Regions from separate parts of the Yersinia antarctica genome, predicted to be linked through region 2. Evidence: predicted binding sites of a transcription regulator. Region 2 holds the regulator's gene; the other holds the start of a gene.

Region 1 (4,877 bases), 2.1 Mb from region 2:
CAGGGGTTTCCAGCAAACGACAAATCATAGAATACTGCCATGAGAAAAATATCAATAATTATATTCCTCAGAGTTTCTTTGAATACACAGGTTCCTTCCCATTAACATAAAACCAATATCGAGTGACTCGTCCTTAAGGGTTGCTATTACCATAATAGAATATTTTATTGATTAGTGCGGGCCGCAAAGTTGATTCCGTTAGATAAACCGGCCACCGAACGGCAGCCGGATTTAAGAAACGTTAACCCTCTTTTTCGATCAGTAACGCTTCCAGCAAATCCAAATCGTGCAGCAGTTTTTGCAGCGTTTCATTGCTGATTTTCTGCGTCGCACGCAGGTGATACAGTTCCCCACGCTCGGCTCGTAATGCGGTTAAACGAAAACGCCGCTCCAGATTCTCAACCAGCAAGGTGTTCTCAATTTCATCCTTACTGCCGGTACGCCGTCGCAATGTCCCGATAACTCGTGAACTGATCTCTTTTAGCAACTCCGGGTCAATATTCTCCTCGCTGCTGGCTGCCAGCCGCTCTTCCATTTTATTCAGGCTAACAATTGCCACCTCGGCAGTCGCCGCCCGAGCGAAACGCACTTCTTCACGGCTGGCACTTTTATCTGCTACCACCACACCACGCAGCAATGGCGGCAAAGCAATCACCCCGATAATAACCGACAGCAGAATCACGCCGGTGGCGATAAATACCAACTGGTAACGGGATGGGAAGGCTGAACCATCGCTGAGGAATAACGGAATAGAGAGGACACCGGCAAGAGTAATCGCTCCCCGTACCCCTGCAAACGATGCCACCCACAGTTCACGTGTGGTGTAATTGCCAAACTCCAGTGGCCGTTTGGTCAGGATGCGTTTACTGATTTTCTTCATCGACCATAGCCAGCTAAAGCGCAGTACCAACAACGCACCATAAATAATGGCAACATCCGCGAAGAGGTTCCAGGTTTGAATGGTTGGGTCCAGTTCAGCCTGTATGATTGATGTTTCCAAAATCCCCGGTAATTGCAGCCCCAACAGGATGAACACCATGCCGTTAAACACAAACTCCAGCATCGACCACACGCTGTCGGCACGTAACCGCATCGTCAATGGTGCGTTTCGGATAACCCCGGACTGACTGATGGTCATCCCTGCCGCCACTGCGGCCAGAATGCCGGAGACGCCAATATGCTCAGCAATCAGATAAGAAGCGAATGGCAACAGCAGCAGTAAGACAATTTGTGTTGCCGGATCATCACCACTCCAGCGGCTCATCAGGCGCAGTGACTTACTGTATAGCCAGGTTACCGCCACACCAGCCAGCAGGCCACCAATCGCCACTTTTAGGAACTCAAGTGTGGCACCAGACACGGTAAAGACCATCGTCCCCATTGCCACCGCAATGGCAAACTTTAGCGCAACCAGACCAGAGGCATCATTCATCAACGCCTCCCCTTCTAATACGCCCATAATCGATTTAGGTATGCGCCCTTTCCCCACAATGCCGGATAATGCCACAGCATCGGTTGGCGACAATACCGCCGCCAGTGCAAACGCGGCTACCAGCGGAATACCCGGCACCATCCAGTAAATCAGATAGCCGATACCCACCACGGTGACCAGCACCAATGCCAGCGCCAGACCAAATATCTCCCGCCCATGGTGAATAAACTCTCGTGTCGGTGTTTTCCAGCCGTCGGCAAAGAGCAGCGGTGGAATAAACAGCACCAGGAATAATTCCGGGTCAAAATCGACATGCAAACCAAAGTGGGGAAAGGCCAACAAGGCACCACAGACAATCTGCATCAGAGGAAGGGGGATTTGAAACGGCAACATCCGAGTGACAACGCCGGAAAGCGACACCACCAGAATCAGGATGAGGATTGTAAAAAAAATTTCCATGCTTTCCTTAGACTCAACTCAACACAACTCAATATAAGATTTAACCTCACCCGCCCGTAGACAGGGCCGGAGTTTAGCTTTTGATAGTAGATCACTTTTTTGTTAAACGGGGAAAAAACCTGTAACTGATGGCAGGAAAAAACAAAGAAAATAGGGTTATTAAAAACCGCTGTGGCATCGGGACAGCGTCACCCCGATGCCAGCAAAAACTCATCGCTTAGATTGCCCAGCCACCCGCATAGAATGCCACTAACGCGATAGCGATAATCACGGTACCGATATTCAGTTTACGCCATTCACCGGAACAGATACGGCCAATAACCAGCGAGCTGAAGCCCAACATAATACCGGTGACGATATTACAAGTCAGCACGATAAACACAGCACAAAGCAGGCCAGACATCGCATCAACAAAGTCTTCGAAATCCAGTTTGGAGACGTTGCTCAACATCAGCAACCCTACATACATCAGAGCCGGTGCCGTCGCATAAGCCGGAACCAAATAGGATAGTGGCGACAGGAACAGCATCAGCAGGAACAAAATACCTACCACGGTGGCGGTCAAACCGGTTTTACCACCAGCGGCAGTACCGGCGGCAGATTCGATATAAACCGCAGCAGGCGCAGCGCCCACCAAACCAGCAAAAATGCTGCTAACGGAGTCAGATGTCAGAGCTTTACCGCCGCTGATGATCTGGCCGTCTTTATCCAACAAATTAGCCTGACCCGCTACCGCGCGGATAGTCCCGGTGGCATCAAATACAGCAGTCATCACTAATGCCAATACACTTGGCAGCACCACAGGTTTCAATGCACCCATGATATCAAGGCTGAAAATCAATGAATTACCGTTAGCATCCGCCAGGCTAGGCATCGCAAACAGCCCTTGATAGGTCACACTCGGATCAAAAATCAGGCCGATAACCGAGATGGCGATGATCACCAGCAGAATGCCACCCGGCACTCGCAGTTTTTCCAGACCGAAAATCACCGCCAGCCCTAGCAAAGTCATTATGACCGGGAAAGAGGTAAATGCACCCAGTGCAACCGGTAAACCTTCAATCGGGTTTTTGATAACCAGGCCGACACCGTTTGCTGCAATCAGCAACAGGAACAAGCCGATACCGATACCGGTACCATGTGCCACGCCCATCGGCAAATTACGCAATATCCATGAACGGATACCGGTCACAGAGATAATAGTGAACAGCACCCCCATCAGGAATACTGCCCCCAATGCCACAGGAATACTGATGTGTTGCCCCAGCACCAAGCTGAATGCCGTAAACGCTGTCAGTGATATGGCGCAACCAATCGCCATCGGCAAGTTGGCCCACAACCCCATCAACAAAGAACCAAGACCGGCAACCAGACAGGTTGCCACAAACACCGCTGTTGGTGGGAAACCCGCTTTGCCAAGCATACTTGGTACAACAATGACCGAGTAGACCATGGCGAGAAAGGTTGTCAGGCCAGCCAGCACTTCCTGGCGTACATTACTGCCGCGTTCACTAAGCTTGAAAAATGCATCAAGCGAACCTTTTGGCGTTACTGCCCGGTTCACTTGAGGGTTGGTGCTAGACATGGTTATGTCCCCTGTGTGTCATTTTAAAGTAGTCAGCAAGTCAGGCGCCCTTCCCTACGTAATCGTTTCCGTTTTTGCCGATTAACTCGACAACGCCTCCAACATCTTCATGGTGGAGAAAATAGCAAACGATTAGCTGGAAGCACGCATGACTGAAAAAAATCGAAGAAAAACTACAATAAGCGTCATTGTTGCAGGCAGTTTGGACGCGGCCAGCGCGCAAAAACCGGAGCGTACACTCGGTACGTGAGGATTTTTAGCACTGCCCAAGTTCAAAATGGCAAATAAAATAGCCTTATTGTAAGGCAAACGATTATCTAGCTATTCGTAGCGACTAATCAACACCAGATAGCGACATTTATTGCATTTTTTTACATTAATTTGTCGGGGGAGCATTAATTTGACGGGAAACAAAAGTGTGAGTAGCCTCACACTCATTTACTTTGCGTGGCAATGATGCCGAATCATCGGTTATCAGCCTTCCAGTTTGTAGGCTCCGCCCTTCTCAATCGCCTGTTGGTAGGCTGGGCGCTGATGAATGCGCACTAAGAAATCTTGCAGTTTCAGGAACCCCTCAAGACCACCACGGGTGTTGATTGCCTCGATAGGAAAACTCATCTGAATATCCGCCGCGCTGAAATCACTGCCAGCAAACCACTGATTATTCGTCAAATGCTGTTCCAGATAATCGCGGTGAGTAGCAATTTGCTTATTCAGATAACTTTTCTGTACGCCATCACCCAGAGCCTTGGCAACCGGGCGAATAATCCACGGCACAGGCGGCCCACCCAATCGGCTAAAGATAAGTTTCATCACCAGCAATGGCATCAATGAACCTTCGGCATAATGCATCCAGTAACGGAACTGTTGACGATCATAGTGACCGGTGGGTTTAAATAGCCCCTGTGCATCATAGGTTTCCTGTAAATACTCAATAATGGCACCAGACTCCGCCAAGGTGAGATCACCGTCAGTAATCACTGGTGATTTTCCCAATGGATGGATTTTTTTCAATTCTGGTGGTGCCAGTAAGCTGCCGGGGTCGCGCTGATAGCGCTTCAACTCATAAGGAACTTGCAGTTCCTCCAGCATCCACAAGATACGTTGTGAACGTGAATTATTCAGATGGTGAACCGTGACCATGACCAAGCTCCATATGATGAACATAAGAGTATTGATTATAGTGATAAAAGAATTTTTTGGTTTGCAAAGCTGCCAATACCAATTTTAAGAAAGCAAAACAGATATATCGAGGTATAAAAATCTCATCCCTCAGGCGCGGCTTAAAACCAACAAAAAGCCCCGCCAAGGCAGGGCTTTATTTTCCTAATCAGCACTGTTGTGCTTAAAAAACAGCGCAATCAGAAGGGGAAAGGACAGCTGAGATTGAGAATGTAAAGT
Region 2 (4,877 bases):
TGATATTGAACTGCGGGTACGCTATGAAGTATTCAACGGTGTGTGGGATGCGCTGGTGGATGGGCAGGCGGAAATGGCCATTGGTGCGACCCGCGCGATCCCGGTCGGTGGGCGGTTCATCTTTCGCGATATGGGCTTTTTAAGCTGGCATTGTGTGGTGAGTGTCGATCATCCTTTAGCCCAATTAACCGAGCCACTTAGCGATAATCAGTTACGGCCTTATCCCTCACTTTGCCTGGAAGATACCGCCCGTAATTTACCTAAACGTGACACCTGGACTTTAGCAAACCAGCAGCGATTGGTCGCCCCGGACTGGGCAACGGGAATCGATTGCCTGTGTGCAGGATTGTGCATCGGGATGGTGCCGGCACACATGGTATCGCCGTTGATTGAGCAAGGGAAGCTAGCGGCACTGACGCTGGCTGAACCGTTGCCCGATAGTCCATGTTGCTTGACCTGGGAGCAGAACAACCATTCACCAGCATTGGCCTGGCTGCTGGAATATCTAGGTGACAGTGTCACACTTAATACCGAATGGTTGAAAGATGACAGTGAGTTATCAATCAATGACTGAGGATTAATGAGGCAAGATTAGCCGCCGATAGAGCTAAACACTACCGGCAGGAGAGGATTAACGGCGATAATCGAGGAACGGGCCATCAGCGACAGAACGGCGCTCAATCAGTTTAGGGTGTACCTCAATGGTCTGCGAATCTTCACGTTTGCTGACAATACGGTCAAGTAACATGGCAAAGGCCGTTTCGCCCAAGCGCTCTTTGGGCTGGTGAATAGTGGTAAGCGCCGGCGAGAAATAGCGCGCATTACGCACATTATCATACCCGATCACCGAAATATCTTGTGGTATCCGTAGGCCCAACTCATCAGCAGCACATATCGCGCCCATGGCCATAATATCGCCGCCACAGAACACCGCCGTTGGGCGATGTTTTTGTGTCAGGATTTGATGCATCGCTTTATAACCGGATTCCGGTTCAAAATCCCCTTGGACCACCCACTCATCACGCAGGGTAATATTTGCTTCTTCCAGTGCTTTCAGGAAGCCCTGGTGGCGGCCACCACCGGTATTACGGGCTAACTGGCCGGGGATAGCCCCAATGTCACGATGACCGCGCTCAATCAGGTAACGGCCCGCCAAATAGCCGCCTTCAAAAGCGTTATCAATAATCGAGTCAGTAAAATCACCCCGTGCGGTTCCCCAATCCATGACGACCATTGGGATATTGCGATATTCTTCCAACATCCCGAGTAGCTGCTCAGGATATTCTGAACACATCACCAGCAACCCATCGACACGTTTTTGTGCCAACATCGCCAGATAAGCTTTTTGCTTGTCCAGATTATTATGAGAATTACATAAAATCAGGGTATAACCTTTGCTATAACAACTATTTTCGACCGCTTCGATCACTTCGGCAAAATAGGGCGCTTCGCTGGATGTTGCCAGTAAACCAATTGATTTAGTGTGATTAACTTTCAAACTGCGGGCTACAGCGCTGGGTGAATAATGCAGTTCTTTAATGGCAGCCCACACCGCAGCCTTGGTATTCTCGGCGACGAAACGAGTTTTGTTGATAACGTGCGAAACGGTGGTGGTGGACACACCCGCGTGTTTGGCCACATCTTTAATCGTTGCCATAAAAAGAATGACTCCTAAGCTTACCGGTTACAGTAGGGTAAGTATTATGTTAATCGTTTGCCTGCATAACCCGAAAACCGCTCAGACAAAAACACGATATTAGGCTGGGAAGTTAAATCAGCTGATTGTCTGAGAGTATTTATTGGACGTTATTAGTCGGTATGCAGTTATGAACTGCGAATTTTGGCTGATCTGGAGGAAAAGTGAAAGGGGTAATCAAAGTTATAAAGTGCGTAATGAGCACAAGATTTTTTTTCTGAACTGTGGGAAAATAATTTAACACACTAACTATGTGCCTTTTCCCTACTACAAACTAACCGGCTAAGGAGTTTTTATGGATACCAATCTGAAAATGTCGCTGATTACGACTGTTGGTGCGCTGGCGATGATTATTGTCTTTAGCTTCGTGGCGGTAATGAATTAATTAAACCGCTTGCCGGTGTGAAGTGATAAGTAGGGCGGGTTAATCCCGCCCTTAATTATTTTTACGCGTAATGCGACGATGGGTTGTCACTCTTCTTGCCGTATCAGGCTAAATTTTTCTCAACGAAAGACCAGTTAACCAGTGCCCAGAAGTTTTCCAGGTATTTTGGCCGCGCATTGCGGTAATCAATATAGTAAGCATGTTCCCACACATCTACGGTTAACACTGGTTTATCGTTGGTGGTCAGTGGAGTTGCTGCATTAGACGTACTGACAATCGCCAGTGTGCCATCTGCTTTTTTAACCAGCCAGGTCCAGCCCGCACCAAAGTTTTTTACTGCCGCATCAGTAAATTGTGCTTTAAATTCAGCAAAAGAACCAAATGATTGATTAATGGCATCGGCAACTTTGCCCGTAGGTTCGCCGCCGCCGTTAGGTGACAGGCAGTGCCAGTAGAAGGTGTGGTTCCAGACTTGGGCCGCATTATTAAAGATCCCGCCATTAGCGGTTTTTACAATCTCTTCCAGCGTCTTACCCGCAAACTCAGTGTCTTTAATCAAGTTATTGAGATTAACCACATAGGTGTTGTGATGCTTGCCGTAGTGGTATTCCAGCGTTTCAGCTGAGATGTGGGGCTCTAGCGCATTTTGCGCATAGGGTAATGCCGGTAATTCAAAAGACATCGCTCTCTCCTTTCGGGGTTGCTCAGGGTGTTTGCTCCTCAAATCACATCAATTGCCACGGGCAGTGAGGTGGCGAAGAGCGGTTAAAGCTTAATTGTTGTATTTTTGTTGTGGGTATTAATCTTAACAACTTTCAACAGGAATGACAGATATAACCATACTGTTTGATGGGTGATTGTATCACCGTTATGCCATGGGGATAACAAGTGCAGGGGCGTTATTGTGCCATCAGCACCCGGTAGGACAACCGGGCGCAAACTGAAGTCTTAGCGGATGGTTTTCGGTGTGACCACACGGCGTGCGCCAACGTAATGATCCTGCCAGTAGTCATTGTCCAGCATACTGATACGAATTTCTTCACCAGTGCGTGGGGACTGAATGAACTTACCGTTACCCAGATAGACGCCTACATGGTCGGCGACGCCACGGTTGGCAATATTGAAGAACACTAAATCCCCGCTCTCCAGCTCAGCACGTTTGACGGGGGCGGCGTCACGCAAGTGATACATCTCGTTCGCGGTACGCGGCATTTTTATTCTGATCACGTCTTTATAGGCGTAATAGATAAGCCCGCTGCAATCAAATCCGGTATTAGGAGAGGTGCCACCCCAACGATAAGGTTTACCGACTTGCTTCATCAGTTTGCTCATCGCGGTCTGTTTGGCGTGTTGATAGCGTTTTTTATGCGCTGGACTGAGCTTGATTTTACTATTGGCGACTAATTCGGTAGCCGCTTTGCCTTGGGTTTTATTTCTGTGTCGGCCATAAGCGACTCTTTCTGTTTTTTTACCTGCAGTCACTTTTTTATTGGCTGCAGTTTTAATATTGGTTTTTTTCGTATTGCTGGTTTTTTTTGTAGCGATTTTACTGACTTCCTGCGTTTTCTTTTTAATGGTTTTAGTCGTGCCGGCGGCAATTTTCTTTTTATCGCTGCTGGTTGCTGTTTTATTGGTAGTCACTTTGCTGGTAGGGGTTTTATTGCTGGCTACTTTTACTTTTTTGGTACTTTTATCTGCTTTACGTTTTTTACGATCATCAGGGCTGGCCTGGCTGACCTGTCCTTTCTTCTGCTCAGCAGACACATGAGCCTGCGGCGACGCATGCGCCAGATTTAAAAATAGCTGGGTAAACAGCAGCACAAACAGCGTAAATATTAAACGCATAATAACGCTACCAACCTTGCCCTGAGATGAATATGAAGAGTCACAGTATTGCCGAAACTCACGATATAAAAAAGCAGAGAGCGACAGGATCTTAATCGATATTGTGAGAAAACATTAATGGCTTAGATATTGTCGCTTTTTCACACGTCTAATGGACTTAAATCAACCATACGTCAACGAGTTATCTCTTTCCTACTTGAAGCCGCAGGGGGAATCCCATAAAGAAGATAATAGTGAAGTGATGGGATCAAAAATGTTATTCTAAATGCACATATTTGTAGCTGACAATATAACCATTCGTCCACGGAGTAAAGCCCCTGCAAAAGATGGCGTTTTATTCCAGTGGTAACAGTCGCTACAATAGGCCGGACGCAATAATAAAACAGCCCTAATGGATAGGTTCTAAGTATTGTAGCCACTATATGGCTTGAGGAAGCAAGAAATGACGACGATTGATAAAATCCAGCGCCAGATAGCAGAAAACCCAATCCTGCTTTATATGAAGGGTTCACCTAAGCTGCCAAACTGCGGTTTCTCGGCTCAGGCTGTGCAGGCGCTGTCTGCCTGTGGCGAACGCTTTGCTTATGTTGATATCCTGCAAAACCCGGATATTCGTGCGGAACTGCCAAAATATGCTAACTGGCCAACCTTCCCACAATTGTGGGTTGATGGTGAATTGGTCGGCGGTTGCGACATTTTGATGGAAATGTATCAGCGTGGCGAACTACAACAGTTGTTGAAAGAAACCGCTGACAAATACCGAGCACAAGAAGAAAAGCCTGCCGCAGAATAGGGCATGTGTGTTTTCTGTGACAAAAATAAAAAGGTGGCCTTTGGGCCACCTTTTTTGAACGTAAAATTGTTGCGTCTTCTCTCATGAACAATCTTATTTCGTGAACACTGCGCTATTCGGATTCCCCCGCCGGTATAGGCCAGCCACCCAGTTTTTTC

The links. The regulator PurR, encoded in region 2, represses purine synthesis genes. The targets are predictions, from matches to a motif close to CANGCAAACGTTTGCNTG.
Region 1: the regulator PurR is predicted to act here: its motif matches at 3,532-3,549, upstream of ACWJJO_RS20625 (NCS2 family permease).

The regions. Positions count from the first base shown of each region.
Region 1 is NZ_JBSJQF010000001.1:4,453,524-4,458,400, forward strand. It holds gene ACWJJO_RS20615 (helix-turn-helix transcriptional regulator) at 1-110, shown strand, start outside; gene ACWJJO_RS20620 (Na+/H+ antiporter) at 242-1,891, opposite strand; gene ACWJJO_RS20625 (NCS2 family permease) at 2,109-3,476, opposite strand; gene ACWJJO_RS20630 (glutathione S-transferase family protein) at 3,951-4,619, opposite strand.
Region 2 is NZ_JBSJQF010000001.1:2,329,526-2,334,402, forward strand. It holds gene punR (DNA-binding transcriptional activator PunR) at 1-574, shown strand, start outside; gene purR (HTH-type transcriptional repressor PurR) at 632-1,657, opposite strand; gene cydH (cytochrome bd-I oxidase subunit CydH) at 1,992-2,081, shown strand; gene sodB (superoxide dismutase [Fe]) at 2,185-2,763, opposite strand; gene ACWJJO_RS10750 (C40 family peptidase) at 3,030-3,926, opposite strand; gene ACWJJO_RS10755 (Grx4 family monothiol glutaredoxin) at 4,369-4,719, shown strand; gene rnt (ribonuclease T) at 4,832-4,877, opposite strand, start outside.